Regions from separate parts of the Pseudoalteromonas sp. JB197 genome, predicted to be linked through region 1. Evidence: predicted binding sites of a transcription regulator. Region 1 holds the regulator's gene; each other region holds the start of a gene.
The links. Region 1 encodes ArgR, which controls arginine synthesis, uptake and breakdown. Its sites were predicted from a motif close to ANTGAATANNTATTCANT; they were not measured.
Positions count from the first base shown of each region.

Region 1 (6,596 bases):
TAATGCAAGTGCTTGCAGATGCAACTAACATTATTGCTGAAGGTGAAGTATTACAGTTAATGAACTGTAATGACCCCGACACCACTGAAGCCAGCTATATGCAGGTTATTTACTCTAAAACCGCTAAGCTATTTGAAGCCGCTACAGGCCTTGCGGCCATTATTACTGAGCAAAACCAAGCCACGCTTGATGCGCTTAACCTATACGGCATGCATTTAGGTACTGCGTTTCAGCTCGTTGATGACGTACTTGATTACAACGCAGATGCAGATCAATTAGGTAAAAATATTGGTGATGATTTAGCCGAAGGGAAACCAACTCTGCCGCTTATTTATGCAATGCAACATGGTAATGAGCAGCAAACACAGCTGATCCGTGACGCTATAGAGCACAGTAATGGCATGGATCATCTTGAAGAAATTTTAGCGGCACTTAAACAAACCAATGCGCTTGAATTTACGATGCAAAAGGCCGAACTTGAAGCCGACAAAGCCATTGCTTGCTTAGACTTTTTAGCTGAGTCTGAATATAAACAAGCACTTGTGAGCCTTGCCCGTATTGCAGTTGATCGCGATCACTAACTTTACTGCCTTTATGTGTAGCTAACCTGGGTGCAGGTTAGCTAAATTCCGAGCAATAAAAAAGCCTGCAAACGCAGGCTTTTTTGTCACTTGATTTTGGCTATTACGCCATGAAATCAACACCTTCTTTGATGTCTTTTTTCAGTGTTTCAAGCATGTCATTTTTTGCTTTTGTTTCAAATGCGCTTAGTTCGCCGTAAGAAAGAATTTCTTCTACGCCGTTTTTACCTAAACGTACTGGGTGTGCAAAGTACTCCGCATCGCCATTTTCAACAGCAACGTACGCGTAATCTACAACGTCTTCACCTTGTAGGCCTTTAACTAAAGACATACAAAAACGAGCTGCAGCTGCACCCATTGATAAAGTAGCTGAACCGCCACCCGCTTTAGCATTTACAACTTCAGTACCCGCATTTTGGATACGTGGAGTAAGTGCTGCAACTTCTTCATCTGTAAAGCTCACGCCTTCAACTTGAGAAAGTAGAGGTAAAATAGTAGTACCTGAGTGGCCACCGATTACAGGAACTTTAACAGTTGCTACGTCTACGCCTTTAAGTTCAGCAACAAATGCTTCTGAACGAATAACGTCAAGCGTAGTAATACCAAATACGCGTTTAGCGTCGTAAGTACCTGCTTTTTTAAATACTTCAGCAACAATTGGTACAGTGCCGTTTACTGGGTTAGTAATAATACCTACTAACGCTTTAGGACAACTTGCAACTATGCCTTCTGCTAACGTTTTGATGATGCCAGCATTTACATTAAATAAATCTGCACGATCCATACCTGGCTTACGTGGCATGCCAGCAGGAATAAGTACGATATCAGCATCTTTAAGCGCTTCATTTAACGCATCAGCGCCAAAGCCAGCTACTTTAACCGCTGTAGGGATATGAGATAGATCAACCGCAACACCTGGAACTACTGGTGCAACATCATATAGTGATAATTCAGAACCAGCTGGTAAGCCTGTTTTTAATAATAAAGACAACGCTTGACCGATACCGCCTGCAGCACCTAATACAGCAACTTTCATTGGAATTCTCCGTGATTTGAGGTAGGAAATATTTATGGCTCTAAGATAAAGAAATTAGCGACTAAAAACAAATTTATCCTGCCTATTTTCGTAATATTTTAGACCATAGTTGTAAAAACATTTGGCCTGAATACAGTAAACTGGCAAGTTAAATAAACAACTGCTGTATAATTATTCGTTTTTGTGTAGAATTTGCGGCATGGATAATAAAAAGCAAATAAAAACTATGCAACCACAAGACAAACAGGAAGCGTTAGTAAAAGCATTTAAAGCGCTTTTAAAAGAAGAAAACTTTGGTTCTCAAGGCGATATAGTAGATTCGTTAAAAGAGCAAGGTTTTGACAATATAAGCCAAAGTAAAGTGTCGCGCATGCTTAGTAAGTTTGGCGCGGTACGAACGCGCAATGCCAAACAAGAAATGGTGTATTGCTTGCCAGCAGAAATGGGCGTACCCACAGCAAAAAGCCCGTTGCGCCAGCTTGTTATTGATATAATGCATAACGAAATGATGATTATTATCCGTACCAGCCCAGGCGCGGCTCAGCTTATTGCGCGTTTACTTGACTCATTAGGTAAAGCCGATGGCGTGTTAGGTACTATAGCTGGCGACGACACTATTTTTATTGCCCCAGCTAAAATATCTGAAATAGACTTAACCCTAGAGCGGGTACGTATTTTATTTGATACGGTTTAGTATTTAAAACACGCGTTATAACTGTTTTAAAAACCCAACTGACGGTGCAAAAAACGCAGACCCCATATCGGCTTGAGTAAAATCAAGCCAATGATCATAGCACTCCCCCTCACCTAAACGACTTTTTAATACCTGTTCAAATGCGGTTCCACTGGCCGAGCAAGTAATTGACAGCATTCCTTGCTCGTAAACATCGCCATAAGGCATGCCTTGATTAAGTAATATTGGCTGGCCTTGCTCATCTTTTAATTCACTGCGTTGTGCATGGCTGGTTTCAAGCGCTGGGGCTATAAGAGTGTTGTCTAAGCGAGTGCGACCTATTATTTGCTCTTGCTCATCTAGCGATAGATGCTGCCATACGCTTAGATCGTGCTTATAACGTTGCACATGAATATAACTGCCTTGATCCTCAAAGCTACCTGGTTTATTTATTAACGCCGTTGCCCGCTTTTGTCGGCCATGCGGCATTTTGCCACCATAAATAAAACCATTGAAATCGCGACCATCTAAAAATCTAAAATTACGAATTTGTTCCACCAGCTCTACGTCTGGTGCAAATAACTTTAAAATTTGCAGTGCAAATAAATGATTAACGTCTTCGCGGTCTGAACGTATTTGCACAAACAAATCACACGGCTGCACGCTCATTGCGTGTTCATTATGATTTATATTAGGAAAGCTTTGTAGTTCACTGGGGATATACTCTGGCAAAATATGCGGCCAATACTGTGCACCAATAGCCACCATACAAGAAAGCATAGATTCAGAAAACTGATCGCTAAACTCTTCCTCAATAGCGCTTACTTGCTTGAGCTTTGTACGTAATGACTCATCTTGGCCATCAAACACATTAAAAAATAAATGCAAACCGTGTAAGTTTGCTTCAGCACAAATCCCTGATTGCGCTTGTGCCATTGTTATTCCTTAGCTTATAAATAGATAAACACAGCGAATAACAAATTAATTTATGATTCGAAAAAATTCACCGTGTGGGGTTTTATTTTTATTATAACCTGCTCATTTTGAACAAATGACTGGCCATATTGCGCTGCAACTTCTATTTCTTGTTGTGCAATAACTACAGTGTAAACATAAGCCGAACCAATAAAACGACTGCTTAATATGGTGGCGCGTTCACTATGGCTATCTTTTTTATTGTCGCTCATTAGCTCTATTTGATGAGGACGCACATATATTTTTCCTATATTAGCCTGATGCTGGTGCGCAATAACCGACTCAACTAGGCCAAAAGCGGTTTTATATTCAGTTGCTGTTAACACTTCTGCGCTTAAGTATATGCCCTGACCGAGAAACTCTGCAACCTCCTTTGAGCTTGGTTTAGCAAAAAGCTGTTCTGGGGTGCCCTGTTGAGCTATTTTACCCTGGTGCATAATAGCCAGCGTGTCTGCAAATGCAAAAGCCTCTTCCTTTGAGTGGGTAACAAATACTGCCGACACTTGTTGAGTTTTAATTATGCGGCGAATATCGGCAATTAATTCAAAGCGTACTTGAGTGTCTATATTCGAAAACGGCTCATCAAGTAATAGTAAACTTGGTTTGTAAGCAAGTGCACGCGCAATCGCCACGCGCTGTTGTTGCCCACCCGATAACTGATGCGGATACCTGTCGGCGCAGCCAACTAAATGCACCAGCTTAAGCATTTCATCAACGCGCTGTTGCTTTTGCTCTTTACTCATTTTACTTAAGCCAAAAGCAATATTATGTGCCACGGTTAAATGCGGGAATAACGCATAATCTTGAAACATCATGCCAATATTACGATGCTCTGGCGAGATAAATGTATTGGCGTTACTCACCAGCTTACCATCGATAAACACGCTTCCTTGTTGCGTTTCTATTAGCCCTGCAATTGCTTTTAAGGTGGTGGTTTTACCACAACCACTGGCACCTAACAAACACACTATTTCGTTTTTACCTATGGTTAAATTTAGCTCGTGAATAACCTTAGTACCGTTATATTGATAGCTCACGCCTTGTAAAATCAAACTACTCATTTAACTACGTTGCTCCATAGAACGGTTAATAAAATACAGAGGGATAAATCCAACCAGCACAATAAATAATGCCGATATAGAAGCCAGCTCTAATTGCTCATCACTCACATACTGAAACACATGCGTAGCTAAGCTTTCAAAATTAAACGGCCTAAGTAACAAAGCCGTAGGTAGCTCTTTCATGCATTCAATAAACACCAGCAAAGCCGCAGTAAGCAACCCGCGTCTAAGTAGGGGTAAATGCACCAAACGTAACGTATGGCCTTGGCTTTTGCCCATAGATTGGCTAGCCATGTCGAGAGAGGGGCTAATGCGTAAAAAGCTCGACTCAATCGCGCCATGTGCTACTGCGTAAAAACGCACTACATAAGCAAAAATAATGGTAAATACACTGCCAGTGAGTAACAAGCCTATATTTAAGTCGTATGGCTCAAGCACACGGTTTACCGTATTTTCTAACAGCGTAAGCGGTAATAGCACCGCAATAGCCAGTACTGTTCCTGGTAAAGCGTAGCCGGTGCTAGCTAATCGCCCCGGAATAAGTGGATAATTTTGCTTGGCTATACGTTGATAAAACACCACTAATACACTAAGTAACAGCGTTACTACGCTTACTACTATAGCTACCTTTAAACTTTGCCACGCATAGCTAAAAAACTCACTACTCCATGCTTGATCAAAATAAACAATGGCGTACTTTATTAACACAGCAATAGGTATAACAAAGGCAACAATTAAAATCACACTGCAAAATAGCATTGCCAGCCAAGCCGACTTGCCTTTTAATATATAAAGCGCTTCACTATTTATACCCGACTGACGCTCAAACACCGCTTGATTACGGCGACTAAAGCGCTCCGCCATTAAGGCTAAAAACAATAGTAATAACATCACGCCCGATATTTTAGCTGCAGCGGTTAACGAGTAATAACCAAACCAAGTATCGTATACGGCAGTGGTTAAGGTGCTTACAGCAAAGTAGCTTACTGTGGCAAAGTCAGCCATGGTTTCCATACTAATTAGCGCTAGCGCAGCTACAATTGCGCCGCGCGATAACACTAAGCTCACCCTAAAAAAGCTCTGCCACGACGACAGCCCCATTAACTGGCTAGCCTGTACTAACTTAAAAGACTGCTCACGCAAGGCTGTTTTAAAAATTAAATATAAATAGGGATAAAGCACCAGTGCAAGCATTACAATAGCGCCGGGCAAAGTGCGTATATCAAAAAACCAGTAATCATCCGGCGATTGCCACCCAAACCAGTCTCTGAGAGTATTTTGTACTGGGCCTGCGTAATCAAGCAAGTCGGTATAAACATAGGCAATAATATAGGTAGGCATAGCCAGTGGCAGCATTAACGCCCATTCAAACTGTTTTTTACCCGGGAACTGGCAATAAGCGGTTAGCCAGCCAAGTGGTAAGGCAATAGCACAGCTTAGTACACACACACCTAAAATAAGTAATACGGTATTAGAAATGTAATCCCACAGCACTGTATCCCAAAGATGCGAAAACACCTCTGAGTTACCTTGTAGAGATTCAAATAGCAGAAAAAACAATGGGGTCGACAGTAATAATCCTGTCGACCATGCAAAAAGCTGCCATTTAGACAGCTGAAATTTATAAGTCATTTAAAGATCGAATTTCACCTCATCAATTAGCCTTAACGCTAACGGACGATATTTACTAATTTCATCAAGTGGTAAGCTATCTTCTTTAAAGCTTCCCCAAGATGCAACTAAACTTGATAATTCTACGCCTGGCTTAACCGGATATTCCATATTAATTGAAGCGTACATGTTTTGCGCTTTATTGTCGGTCATATACTCTAGGAGTTTCAAGGCATTTTCAGGGTTTTTAGCGTATTTTGTAATAACTGCACCCGACACATTTATATGCGAGCCGCGATTGATTTGGTTCGGAAAGTTAATATTTACCGCTTGTGCCCATTCTTTTTGGGTTTCATCTTGCAGCATTTTACCTAAATAGTAACTATTGCCAAATGCAAGATCGCACAAACCTTCTTTCACTGCTTTTACTTGCGCTCTATCGTTACCTTGTGGTTTACGCGCTAAATTTGCTTTAACCCCCTCAAGCCATACTTTGGTATCTGCTTCACCATGGTGTGCAATCATGGATGCAACTAAACCCAAATTATACGGATGTTTACCAGAGCGAGTACATATTTGCCCTTTATATTTTGGATCGGCCAAATCTTCATAAGTCAGCTCAGGTAGCGCGCCCACACGCTCTTTTGACGAGTAAACAT
Region 1 is NZ_NRGZ01000001.1:47,162-53,757, reverse strand. Features, by position in the region: gene ispB (octaprenyl diphosphate synthase) at 1-581, shown strand, start outside; gene mdh (malate dehydrogenase) at 685-1,617, opposite strand; gene argR (transcriptional regulator ArgR) at 1,844-2,311, shown strand; gene CIK86_RS00215 (Dyp-type peroxidase) at 2,327-3,226, opposite strand; gene CIK86_RS00210 (ABC transporter ATP-binding protein) at 3,277-4,326, opposite strand; gene CIK86_RS00205 (iron ABC transporter permease) at 4,327-5,958, opposite strand; gene CIK86_RS00200 (Fe(3+) ABC transporter substrate-binding protein) at 5,959-6,596, opposite strand, start outside.

Region 2 (6,596 bases), 2.5 Mb from region 1:
GTGAGGCGTTGGTGGCATCAGTACGGTGTACTTTGCCAGCGGTTAAATGCCACAGTAAATAACTGTCAACCGTACCAAATGCTAGCTCGCCGGCTAGCGCTTGTTGCTGTGCATCGGCAACATTATCTAAAATCCAGCGAATTTTAGAGGCTGAAAAGTACGGATCTAATAATAGCCCAGTTTTATCGCTAATTTTTTTACTGAGTTTATCGCTACGTATTTGCTCGCAATACTCGCTGGTACGGCGATCTTGCCACACAATGGCATTATAAATTGGTTGGCCAGTCTTTTTATTCCATACTAAAGTGGTTTCGCGCTGGTTAGTGATACCAATGGCAATGACCTGCTCGGCTGTAACCTGGTTATTAGCCAGTACTGTTTTACAGGTACTTAGTACGGTTTGTAAAATATCGTTAGGGTCATGCTCAACCCAGCCATTATTGGGAAAGTGCTGCGGGAATGTTTGCTGAACAGTATCAACTACCTTGGCATCTTTGGTAAATAAAATAGCCCGAGAGCTGGTAGTTCCTTGATCAATCGAGAGTATGTATTTAGACATAAGCTTAACGTTATTTATCTTAGATACAGATAGCTTGTCTGCAAGTTAAATTAATAGCAATGCTTTTTAAATATTAGGAAGGGCTGTTATAGCTATAACGCTGTAATTTATACCAAGGGTGGTGGCAGTGTATATTAAGAAGCAAGAGTAATAAGAGCCCATAAGTCAGAGGGCTCTTAAATACAATGAGTATAAATTGCGCTTAGCTGGCTTTTAACAATTGTTGATGTAGCCAATCTTTTAACACCACACGGTCATGTTTTAATTGCAGCATTTCCTCGTCATCGATAGGCGCGTCTTGCAGCTCTAAGGTACGAATTTCTTTATCAAGCGCGTTGTATTTTTTGGCTTTATCTGCAAACTCTGGATCATTGCTATTGAGTTTTTTAATGGTATTTAGGTGCTCAGGAAAGTCTTGAGTTAATGAATGATCTTCGCCTAACATAGGTACTCCTTAACGGTGCGTGTAATAAATGTGTTTTAAAAATAACACGCTTAGGGTTTAGTTAAATTCAGATTGTATGGGTATTTATCGAAATTTTCCGAGAAAACCCATTGATCGACGCGAAGCGGCGTCGATGGGTAGTTCACGTACGCCATAATATTAGAGCTGGGGGTTGCTTGAGTATAAATCAACACATAGCCGTTATTAATTATTATTACGGAAATACTTATATATCACTATACAAAGCACTGACACTCAAAGATGCTTAAGTTAGAATACAAAATGCAACAACTCCTCGCAAACAATAACTATTTTGAGTGCTTTATTACATGCTTTTAATGATCGACAATTACGACTCGTTTACCTATAACTTGGTACAGTACTTTCAGCGTTTAGATCAAGAGGTACTGGTTAAGCGCAACGACCAAATAACGCTTGGCCAAATTAAGCAGTTAAATCCTCAACATATTGTTATATCACCCGGTCCTAAAAGCCCAAGCGAAGCGGGTATTTCATTAACTATTGTTGAGCAATTAAAAGGGCAGTATCCTATTTTAGGAATTTGCTTAGGGCATCAAACTATTGCCCAAGCCTTAGGAGCAAAGGTGGTGCGTGCTAAAAAAGTAATGCACGGTAAAACATCGCCAATTTACCATAGCGATCAAGGAGTATTTAAAGGTTTAGCTAAGCCCTTAACGGTATGTCGGTATCATTCTTTAATTGTTGAGGCACAGTCGCTGCCTAAAGAGTTGCAAGTAACAGCCTGGACACAAACCCAGCAAGGTGAGTTTGACGAAATTATGGGATTATTACATACAGACTTAGCACTTGAAGGTGTACAATTTCATCCGGAAGCTATTTTAACTGAGCAAGGTTTAGCGTTACTTGATAACTTTTTAACTCGCTTCTAAGCTTATAGTATTAAGTAAATATCATTACATTAAAGGCAGAGAGCCATGACCGAAATAGTGCAGCAACCGCGTATTGTTAAAATGCTTAATCAACGAGCACATGATTTGTTGCTTGGTCATAACTTTGCTCATCAACAAATTGGCTTTATTCATACGCTAGAAATAGACTATGGCGAACCACTAAAGCAACGCACATTACTTGAAGTAGAGGTTGCCGCTCAGCAAAAGCGCAAGCTAAAAAGTACCGCGCATCATAAATATCGTGCAGCAGCGAGCGAGCAACTGCATAAAGCAATAGAAAAAATGATGTCTGAGCAGCTTAGCGATATAGACAGTGTTATTCAAAACACCATAGGTGTAGAGGACAGCGTATGTGCCATGTTAGATATTTTAGCCACAAAAAGCGCATCGGTTGGGCGCTTAGAGCCTTTAGTTAACGACCTAAGCTGGCTTGGCAGAGAGTTAGTTACTTTAGTTAACTTGCCTTATTATCGTAATCAGCGCAGCAAAAATACCGCAGTGAAAGTAGATAGCCCCGCTTTAGCGCTGCGTTATATTGGCCTAGATAACTTACAGCTAGTAGTACCAACTTTTGCAGTGCGCCATTGGATGCCTTATAGCACAGAGCCTTTTTCGTTACTAAAAAGGCGCTTAAAAGAAAGCGCCATGGCGAATGCTATTGCGGCACAAAAAATTGCTGAAGTTAACGAGGTTAACCCAAGCCATGCTTTTACTTTAGGGATGTTATTAAACGTGGGGCAAATAGCCTTAGTGCGTTTATATTTAAAAGTGTTTGAGCAAATTTGGCAGCGAAAAGTACAATTTGCTCGCACTACAGCGAATAAAGGCTTGCATACTGCATTGTTAGAGCTAAAACCAGACCCTTTATTTTTAACCACCTTACTGAGCGAACAGTCGTTGGCTATTAGCGCTAAAATAATTGAAAAAATGGCCTTTAAGTATTTGCCGTTTAATAGCGTAATGCAGCAACTTGTTAATGGGGTAGAAAAAGGCGATACAGCGCTGCCTTTAACGCAGGTAATGCTAAAAGCACGATGTTACTCTCAGTACTTAACGCTAAAGCAGCATCAGCTAGTTGAACCGGATGAAACGCTTAGTTGGTTTTCGTACTTTAAGTTCACCAAAAAAGAGCTAAAAGCACTCCAAGCAAGCAATTTTAATAATCTTGCTATTCAAATTGATTAAATTTGTTAATTTTTTTGCGACTATCCATTCACTTTTTATTATCTCTTTTCAATACATTTCCCCGTTTAAAGTGAGGCGCGCTCGTTGTTCAGGCGCTTTATTGGCTAAAAACGAGTTGCATAAAGCAAGCAAATAGTTATTCACTATCTATGAAATTATATCTCAAGCCCTTTATTATCAAGGGTTACATGAAAGTTTTTGAAGAGACATAATCAATGTTTTCTGAAATAATAAGCGTCTGAAAATTGAACCACACAGCCCTTTTTAGGCAAATATCGCTATACTGAGTTTGCTAAAAAACACATATGCTACAGGTTACCACACAGCTATTTACGGCTTTGTGATGTACACAATTAAGAGGAAATAAAATGACAGTCAATCGCGAATTATTTGATCACGTAATGGTTCCTAACTACGCACCTTCAAGCGTAATTCCAGTTCGAGGCGAAGGCTCTCGCGTATGGGATCAACAAGGTCGAGAGTTTATCGACTTTGCTGGTGGTATTGCCGTTAACTGTCTTGGCCATTGCCACCCTGCATTAGTAGGCGCATTAAAAGAGCAAGGCGAAAAGCTTTGGCATCTATCAAATGTAATGACCAACGAGCCAGCATTACGCTTAGCTAAAAAAATGGTTGATGTAACCTTTGCCGAAAAAGTTTACTTTGCCAACTCAGGCGCAGAAGCAAACGAAGCAGCACTTAAATTAGCGCGTCGTTTTGCCCTTGATCAATTTGGCGCAGAAAAATCACAAATCATCGCATTCAACAAAGGTTTCCACGGCCGTACATTCTTTACCGTAACTGTTGGTGGCCAAGCGGCATACTCAGATGGTTTTGGTCCTAAGCCAGGCGACATTGTACATTGTGATTACAACGACCTGGCAGCATTTGAAGCACTTATTAGCGACAAAACATGTGCCGTAATGATGGAGCCACTACAAGGTGAAGGCGGTATTGTTTCGCCAACTGACGAATTTGCACAAGGCGTTCGTGATTTATGTACTAAACATAATGCACTGCTTATTTTTGATGAAGTGCAAACAGGTGTTGGCCGTACAGGTAACTTATACGCATACCAAGGTTTAAACGTTGTTCCTGACATTTTAACTACGGCTAAAGCATTGGGCGGCGGTTTTCCTATTGGTGCTATGATCACCACAACTGAAATTGCACAACACCTTAAAGTAGGTACGCATGGTTCTACTTATGGTGGTAACCCATTAGCGTGCGCCGTTGCCGAAGCAGCATTCGATACTGTAAATACCCCAGAAGTACTTGCTGGTGTAACAGCAAAAGCAGCATTATTTAACCAACTACTTACTGAAATTAATAATAAATACCACGTGTTTAGCGAAATTCGCGGCCAAGGTTTATTAATTGGTGCAGTAGTAAGCGAGCAATACAAAGGTCGTGCAAAAGAGTTTTTAGTGGCAGGTACTGAGCACGGTCTTATGTCATTAGTTGCCGGTGCTGACGTGGTTCGCTTTACACCATCATTAGTTATCCCAGAAGCCGACATTCGTGAAGGTATGGCACGCTTTGAAAAAGCAGTAGCCAGTGTTGTAAGCGCTTAACATAGCCAAACAATATCTATTAAGGGCAGACCTAGTTTGCCCTCTAATTTTAATTTACCGTTATAATATAAGGGAGTAAGCGGGTTTATGATGATCCTTCGCCCAATCCAACAAAGTGACTACCCTGCATTAGTGAAAATAGCCCACGAATCGGGTCATGGCTTTACTTCTTTACCTAATAATGAAAAGTTATTGCAAAAGAAAATAGATCATTCGGTTAGCTCATTTGCAAAAGCTGCTACCGAGCCGGGCGACGAAGGTTATTTATTTGTACTAGAGGACACCGAAACCGGTGAAGTAGTTGGCACCTCAGGTATAGAAGCCGCTGTTGGCTTAGATGATGCATTTTATCACTATCATTTAAGTAAAGTGATTCATTCTTCACGCACTCTAAACGTATATAAAGCAGTTGATATTTTAACGCTTTGTAACGATTACACCGGCGCTACAGAGCTATGTACATTATTTTTGAAAGACGCATACCGCAAAAACAGTAACGGTAAATTACTTTCAAAATCGCGTTTTATGTTTATTAAGCAGCATCAGCAGCGTTTTGCACAAACCGTCATTGCAGAAATGCGTGGTGTGTCTGACGACAATGGCAGCAGCCCATTTTGGCAATGGCTAGAAGAGCACTTTTTTTCAATGGACTTTCCAACTGCCGACTACTTAACAGGCATAGGCCAAAAAGTATTTATTGCTGAATTAATGCCTAAGTACCCAATTTACGTTAATTTGCTCAGCAAAAATGCGCAAGCTGTTATTGGTAAAGTACACGACAACACACGCCCAGCAATTGAGCTATTAAAAAGTGAAGGTTTTACCTTTAATGGGTATGTTGATATTTTTGATGCCGGCCCCACAGTTGAAGCAAAAGTAGATAACATTGCCACCATTCGCAATGCTAAACACTTTAAAGTTGAAATAGGTGAACCAAGTGGCGACACCATGGTGTTATTAGCCAACGAAAAGCTTACAGACTTTAGAGCAACTGTAGTGCCTATGACGTTCGATGAGCGCATGAGCAGCATAGTAATAACGCAACAAGTAGCCGATGCACTGTATTTACAAGCGGGCGATAGCGTAAGCGCAACCACGATTTAATTTAGGAGAAAGTATAATGACTCATCCTGCACAATTTATTAATGGTCAATGGTCACAAGGCCAAGGAACCGAATTTAGTTCAGTAAACCCAGCCAATAACAATGTTATTTTCCAAGCAAACTCAGCAACTGCAGAGCAAGTAGACGCTGCAGTTAGCGCAGCGCGCGAAGCGTTTTATGCTTGGGCTGATAAAACATTTGCTGAACGTTTAGAAATAGTTAAAGCATTCGCAGCGCAATTAAAAGAAAACAGCGAAGAGCTAGCCATTACTATTGCACAAGAAACAGGTAAGCCACTGTGGGAAACTCGCACAGAAGCGGGTGCTATGGTTGGTAAAATTGCCATTTCTGAAAAAGCGTTTTTAGAGCGCACTGGCGACGTAGAAAATGCAATGCCACTAGGGCGCGCAATGATCCGCCACAAGCCACACGGTGTTGTAGCTGTATTTGGTCCGTATAACTTTCCGGGGCATTTACCTAATGGCCACATAGTGCCAGCGCTTTTAGCGGGTAACACGGTTATATTTAAACCGTCAGAACTTACGCCTAAAGTTGCCGAGCTTACGCTTAAGCTGTGGGAAAAAGCAGGTTTACCAGCGGGTGTAATTAACCTTGTACAAGGTGAAGTAGCAACGGGTAAAGCCCTTGCTGCTCACAAAGGTATTGATGGCTTGTTCTTTACGGGTTCTTCGCGCACAGGTCATATTTTACATGAACAGTTTGCGGGTCAACCTGGTAAAATTTTAGCGCTAGAAATGGGTGGTAATAACCCACTTATTATTACTGACGTTGAAGATA
Region 2 is NZ_NRGZ01000001.1:2,574,503-2,581,098, reverse strand. Features, by position in the region: gene glpK (glycerol kinase GlpK) at 1-559, opposite strand, end outside; gene CIK86_RS12225 (YdcH family protein) at 762-1,004, opposite strand; gene CIK86_RS12220 (aminodeoxychorismate/anthranilate synthase component II) at 1,334-1,915, shown strand; gene CIK86_RS12215 (HDOD domain-containing protein) at 1,961-3,121, shown strand; gene CIK86_RS12210 (aspartate aminotransferase family protein) at 3,490-4,695, shown strand; gene astA (arginine N-succinyltransferase) at 4,783-5,799, shown strand; gene astD (succinylglutamate-semialdehyde dehydrogenase) at 5,816-6,596, shown strand, end outside.
Region 2: the regulator ArgR is predicted to act here: its motif matches at 3,249-3,266, upstream of CIK86_RS12210 (aspartate aminotransferase family protein).

Region 3 (6,596 bases), 2.5 Mb from region 1:
ATTTTACTTTATCTACTATTCATAATACTTATAGTCGGTATAATCAGTTGCTGAACTGGATAGATTTTCATCTACCTATAAAAGCTTTATAATTAAGCGTTAGAATACTATAAGTATTGGGTAACATTGCGCTTATGAAGCGCTACCGAATACTTTCACGTCACCAAGAGGGCAATATTGTGCTACAAGAATATCGTAAACACGTAGAAGAACGTGCCGCGTTAGGTATCGTACCAGCGCCATTAGATGCTCAGCAAACGGCTGATCTTATTGAATTAATCAAAACTCCACCGGCTGGTGAAGAAGAATTTATTCTCGACTTATTTGCTAATCGTGTACCGGCAGGTGTTGATGATGCAGCTTATATCAAAGCAGGGTTTTTAGCGGCAGTTGCTAAAGGTGAAACTAATTCTCCACTACTTTCTAAAGAAAAAGCGGCAGAATTATTAGGAACTATGCTAGGCGGTTACAATATCGCACCTATGATAGACCTACTTGATGACGACACACTTGCACCTATCGTAGTAAAAGGCCTTTCAAACACATTATTAATGTTTGATGCATTTTACGATGTAGAAGAAAAAGCAAAAGCGGGTAACACATTCGCTAAGCAAATTATTGAGTCTTGGGCAAATGCAGAATGGTTTACTAATAAACCAGCTGTTGCTGAAAAGATTTCAGTTACTGTATTTAAAGTAACTGGCGAAACAAATACGGATGACTTGTCACCTGCACCAGATGCATGGTCTCGTCCAGATATTCCACTACATGCTTTAGCTATGCTAAAAATTGAACGTGATGGTATCACTCCTGACAAACCAGGCGAAGTAGGCCCAATCACCCAACTAGAAGAATTAAAAACTAAAGGCTTACCACTAGCTTACGTTGGTGATGTTGTTGGTACGGGTTCTTCACGTAAATCTGCAACTAACTCAGTGCTTTGGTTTATGGGCGATGATATCCCGTTTGTACCAAATAAGCGTGTTGGCGGTGTATGTCTAGGTAATAAAATTGCACCAATCTTCTTTAACACTATGGAAGATTCTGGCGCTTTACCAATTGAGCTAAATGTTGATGAACTTAACATGGGCGAGCAAATTGACATCTACCCATACGAAGGTGTTGTTAAGCAGCATGGTACTGATAAAGTAATCTCTAAGTTTGAACTTAAATCTGAAGTGATTTTAGATGAAGTTCGTGCTGGTGGTCGTATTCCACTAATCATTGGTCGTGGTTTAACAGACAAAGCACGTACATCACTTGGTTTAGGTGCTACTGATATATTTAAAGTACCAACAGCAACTGAAGTATCAGATAAAGGCTTTACACTAGCGCAAAAAATGGTTGGTAAAGCATGTAACGTTGCAGGTATTCGCCCAGGTCAATACTGTGAGCCTAAAATGACAACGGTTGGCTCGCAAGATACAACAGGTCCTATGACACGTGATGAGCTTAAAGATTTAGCTTGTTTAGGTTTCTCTGCAGACTTAACAATGCAGTCTTTCTGTCATACATCGGCATACCCAAAACCTATTGATGTAAACACGCATCACACGCTTCCTGATTTCATCATGAACCGTGGCGGCGTTTCACTTCGCCCTGGTGACGGTATTATTCACTCATGGTTAAACCGTATGTTATTACCAGATACCGTAGGTACTGGTGGTGATTCGCATACACGTTTCCCATTAGGTATTTCATTCCCAGCTGGTTCGGGTGCAGTAGCATTCGCAGCAGCAACAGGTGTTATGCCTCTTGATATGCCTGAGTCAATTTTGGTTCGTTTTAAAGGCGAAATGCAACCAGGTATCACATTACGTGACCTTGTACATGCAATCCCTTACTACGGTATCAAGCAAGGCTTATTAACAGTTGAGAAAAAAGGTAAAATCAACGAGTTCTCTGGTCGCGTACTAGAAATTGAAGGCGTTGAGCACCTAACTGTTGAGCAAGCGTTTGAATTATCAGATGCATCTGCTGAGCGTTCAGCTGCAGGTTGTACGGTTAAGCTTTCAAAAGAGTCTATTTCTGAATACCTAGAATCAAACATTGTTATGCTTAAGTGGATGATCTCTGAAGGTTATGGCGATGTACGTACGATTGAACGTCGTATTAATGCAATGCAAGACTGGTTAGCTAATCCTGAGCTTATGGAAGCAGATAAAGATGCTGAATACGCTCACGTAGTTGAAATCGACTTAGCTGAGATTAAAGAGCCAGTTCTTTGTGCTCCAAATGATCCAGATGACGCGCGTTTACTTTCTGATGTTGCTGGCGAGAAAATTGATGAAGTATTCATCGGTTCTTGTATGACTAACATTGGTCACTTCCGCGCGGCTGGTAAGTTACTAGATGGCTTTAAAGGTCAACTACCTACTCAGCTTTGGGTTGCTCCACCTACTAAGATGGACAAAGACCAACTAATTGAAGAAGGCTACTATGGCATCTTTGGTCGTGTTGGCGCACGTATAGAAACTCCAGGTTGTTCATTATGTATGGGTAACCAAGCACGTGTTGCTGATAAAGCAACGGTAGTGTCTACCTCTACACGTAACTTCCCTAACCGTTTAGGTAATGGTGCAAATGTATTTTTAGCATCATCTGAACTTGCTGCAGTTGCGGCAATTATCGGTCGATTGCCAACTGCTGCTGAGTATCAAGAATATGCAGCGAAGATCAATGCAACAGCGTCAGATACATATCGCTACTTGAACTTCCATCGCATGCCTGCTTACACTAAAAAAGCAGACAACGTGATCATTCAACAAGCAGTATAATTTTTACAGCTTATTTAAAAACCCGCTTTTGCGGGTTTTTTTATTGGCAAAAATAAATTTTAGATAGTTAATGTTGTTTTTTTGCATTTATTGTATTAATTTTGGTGGTTAATTGTTTTGAAGTTAAATAATAAAGCAATAAATCCTCTTTGCATGCATTAAAATCTCTGCAATATTATAATTACTATAGCAGGATTTTTATGACCGCTTTAAACCCCCAGAATTTACTGCAGCTGCGTTTTATTAACCAAACAAATATTGATTTGGTTAAGCCTTCTTTTGATAACCTGCCGACTAATCCTTATGCAGATGGTGCCTTTCGTAAACGCCGTTACTCTGTAGTTAAACTACAAAATGGTGAGCTAAAGCTACAAGCAACAAAAGCATTTGTACAAGATGATGCAATTAATACCTTTCAGGGTAATGTTGAGCGTAGTTACGAAAATTTAGAGCAAAGCCTACTTGAGTCAGCGGGCATGAAAAGTATTGTGAATGAGTTTCGTCAAATTACCGGGATTGATGAAGAACGTGATATCGAAATTCACCAATTTCGTATGTTAGCCATTGATAGTGATACGCCTGCAGCGCCAGAAGGCGTGCACCAAGATGGTTTTGATCATGTGTGTGTATGTGGTGTATCGCATGAAAACTTAGAGGGCGGTGAATTGCTTGTATACGAAAACAAGCAAGCCGATCCCTGTTTTAAAATGGCCATAAAAGACGGTATGTTTGCAGTAATTAACGACCGTCAAGTGTGGCATAACGCTACTCCAATGAATAAACTTGATGCCAGTAAGCCAGGTTACCTGGATTGCTTTGTATTAACGTCTTAAGGAATGAGCATGAATATAACGCAATTACGTGAGCAATTTCCGGCATTAATGCAAAGCGTTAATGGTAAATCTCCCGTGTTTTTAGACGGCCCCGGTGGCTCGCAAGTACCGCAATCGGTACTTAACGCTATGACTGCTTATTTGGGTTATTACAACTCAAATTTAGGTGGAGCATTTTTCTCAAGCGATAAAACCGTTGAGCTAATGGCAAATGCTCGCCAAGCTGCTGCCGATTTACTCAATGCGCCCAGCCCACAACAAATTGTATTTGGTCCGAATATGACCAGCTTAACGTTTAGCTTTAGCCGCGCAATTTCACGCGACTGGCAAACGGGTGATGAAATTATTGTCACTAACGCGGATCACTTTTCTAACGTTTCGTCGTGGCAGCAAGCCGCAGAAGATAAAGGTGTTAAAGTTAATACTGCGCTTATTAACGAAACCGACTGCACACTCAATATGGCCCAGTTCGAGAGTTTACTAAACAGTAATACTAAGCTGGTAGCGGTAACTTATGCCTCTAATACCACAGGTTCAATTAACAATATTAAACGTATTGTAGAGCTTGCTCACAACGTAGGTGCGCTGGTATATGTTGACGCCGTACATTATGCACCGCACGAACTTGTAGACGTACAAGTACTCAATTGCGACTTTTTAGCCTGCTCAGCGTACAAATTTTTTGGCCCGCATTTAGGTATGGTTTATGGCAAAAAAGAACATTTAGAAGGGTTTACCCCGTATAAAGTTGAGCCAGCTAAAGACGTAGCGCCAGGTCGCTGGGAAACTGGCACACAAAGCTTTGAAGCCATGGCTGGTTTTATAGCGGCGGTTGATTACATTGCAGCAATTAGCGAGCTTGACGACAGCCATTCACGCCGCGAAAAGTTAAGTGTTGCCTTTGCTAAAACCAAGCAACACGAAATGGCGCTGAGTGAATACTTTTTAACGCGCTTAGTTAATTACCCGCGTATTAAATTGTTTGGTATAGATGACTTAGATCGTTTAAATGAGCGTACGCCTACTTTTGCGTTAACTTTTGAAGGTTTAGAGCCGCGCGCTGTATCTGAATGTTTAGGTAAGCAACATATTTGTGTATGGGACGGCAACTTTTACGCGCAAGGTTTGTGTGAGCAATTAGGCGTACTTGATAAAGGTGGCGTAGTGCGCATTGGTTGCATGCACTACAACACCACCGCAGAGCTTGATCAGTTATTTAATTTGTTTGATGAGCTACTAGGTTAATATACATAAAAAAGGTGCGCTAGCTCTTTGGCGCACCGTATATTTGCTCTGCGCGGTTAAACAGTACCCACGAGGTTAAAATATACTTATCGTTAGATACTGGCTTATTGCCACGGTGAGTGTGAGTAAAGTAGCCGGGCGCTATTACTATAGTGCCTTTTTTAGGCGCAATTTTACGCTTTTGATAATAAAACTCCGTTTCCCCACCTTGTTCAACATCGTTCAAATAAAACATAAACAGCAATACTCTATGTAGCGCCTCGTTATGATTTAACTGCGGATAAACTTCGCTGTGCCAATACGGGTAACCGCCTTTATTAACTTGGTATTTTTGCGCCTGAATATTTCCTAGCCTAAAAATTTGCTGCACTAATAAGGGCAGTTGTGGTTTACCCACTTCATCAAAGTTTGCGTGTGTTAAGTCAACAGGTTCGCCACTTTTAGGGTGATACACTTTTAGGCCAAAGGCACCAATCATAATAAAAATATGTTCTTCAATGTATTTAAAAACATACTGTGCAGTGGTTTGTTGAATGTGTTTTAATTGCTCAACGTATTCCGGATGATTGTTTAAGTGCAAGTCGTGGCTATCTTTTTTATTTAAATCGATACCGCCAGATGTCATCCCTTGTTTTATATGCGGGCTTTGAGAAAAGGTAGTGATAAAGTTATCACAAAAGTCATTGCTGAGCGCGTTATCGTATACGCGAATAAAGTCCGTCATAGTTTACCTTTATATAATTATTATTGGATTATTATGTTTATTGAAAAAGTGATGCCGCGCTTTAGTGAAACAGATGCGCTAGGACATATTAACAATACCGTACTCCCTGTATGGTTTGAAGCTTCGCGTGCGCCTATTTTTAGGTTTTTTACCCCAGATTTAAACCCACATGACTGGAAGCTAATTATTGCCAAAGTCGAAGTGTCGTTTGTTGGTGAGTTATTTTATGGCCATGAAGTAACCATTAAAACCTCAGTAGAGCATGTAGGTACCAGCTCATTTGTATTACGCCAAGAAGCTCACCAGCAAGGTAACTGCTGTGCAGTTGGTAAAACGGTATTGGTACGTTACGATTTTGCAGCAAAAGCAAAGCAATCGCTTTCAGTATCTGAAAAATCGTCACTTAATGAGCATTTAGCCCCGGCTAGCTAGTTTGGTAAATGTTTACAGCGGTATTGAGCCATTATAATTTTGAATATACTGGCTCAGCGCTGTTATTTGCTCAGTATTAAAACGCAAACCTAACTTACTACGACGCCACAATATATCCTCGGCGCAGCGAGCCCACTCGCTATTAACTAAATAATTTACTTCAGTGGCGTATAAACCATGGCCAAAATGCTGGCCTAAATCAGCTACGCTTTGGGCATCTGTAAGTAGGGTATAAGTGCCAGTACCGTAACTGCGTATAAAGCGATTTAAAATAAACTCAGGCAACCATGCGTACTTTACCTGTAGTTGTTGCTTTAATACTACCTTTGATGAAAAGTCGCCACCGGGTAATGGAGTGTTTTTTGTCCATGTTTGGCCCATATGCGGATAAAAGCTGGCGAGTTCGTTTACTGCGTTTTCAGCGAGCTTGCGATAAGTGGTAATTTTCCCACCAAATACACTTAGCAGTGGTGCCTGGTTATTATTGCTCGATAATATCAGTTTGTAGTCGCGAGTAACGGCTTGTGCGTCGCATGAGTTATCATCTAGTAAGGGGCGTACACCACTAAAGGTATGCACTATGTC
Region 3 is NZ_NRGZ01000001.1:2,583,037-2,589,632, reverse strand. Features, by position in the region: gene acnB (bifunctional aconitate hydratase 2/2-methylisocitrate dehydratase) at 180-2,777, shown strand; gene CIK86_RS12255 (2OG-Fe dioxygenase family protein) at 2,978-3,610, shown strand; gene CIK86_RS12250 (cysteine desulfurase-like protein) at 3,620-4,855, shown strand; gene CIK86_RS12245 (2OG-Fe(II) oxygenase) at 4,875-5,579, opposite strand; gene CIK86_RS12240 (acyl-CoA thioesterase) at 5,613-6,011, shown strand; gene glpD (glycerol-3-phosphate dehydrogenase) at 6,024-6,596, opposite strand, start outside.
Region 3: the regulator ArgR is predicted to act here: its motif matches at 2,900-2,917, upstream of CIK86_RS12255 (2OG-Fe dioxygenase family protein).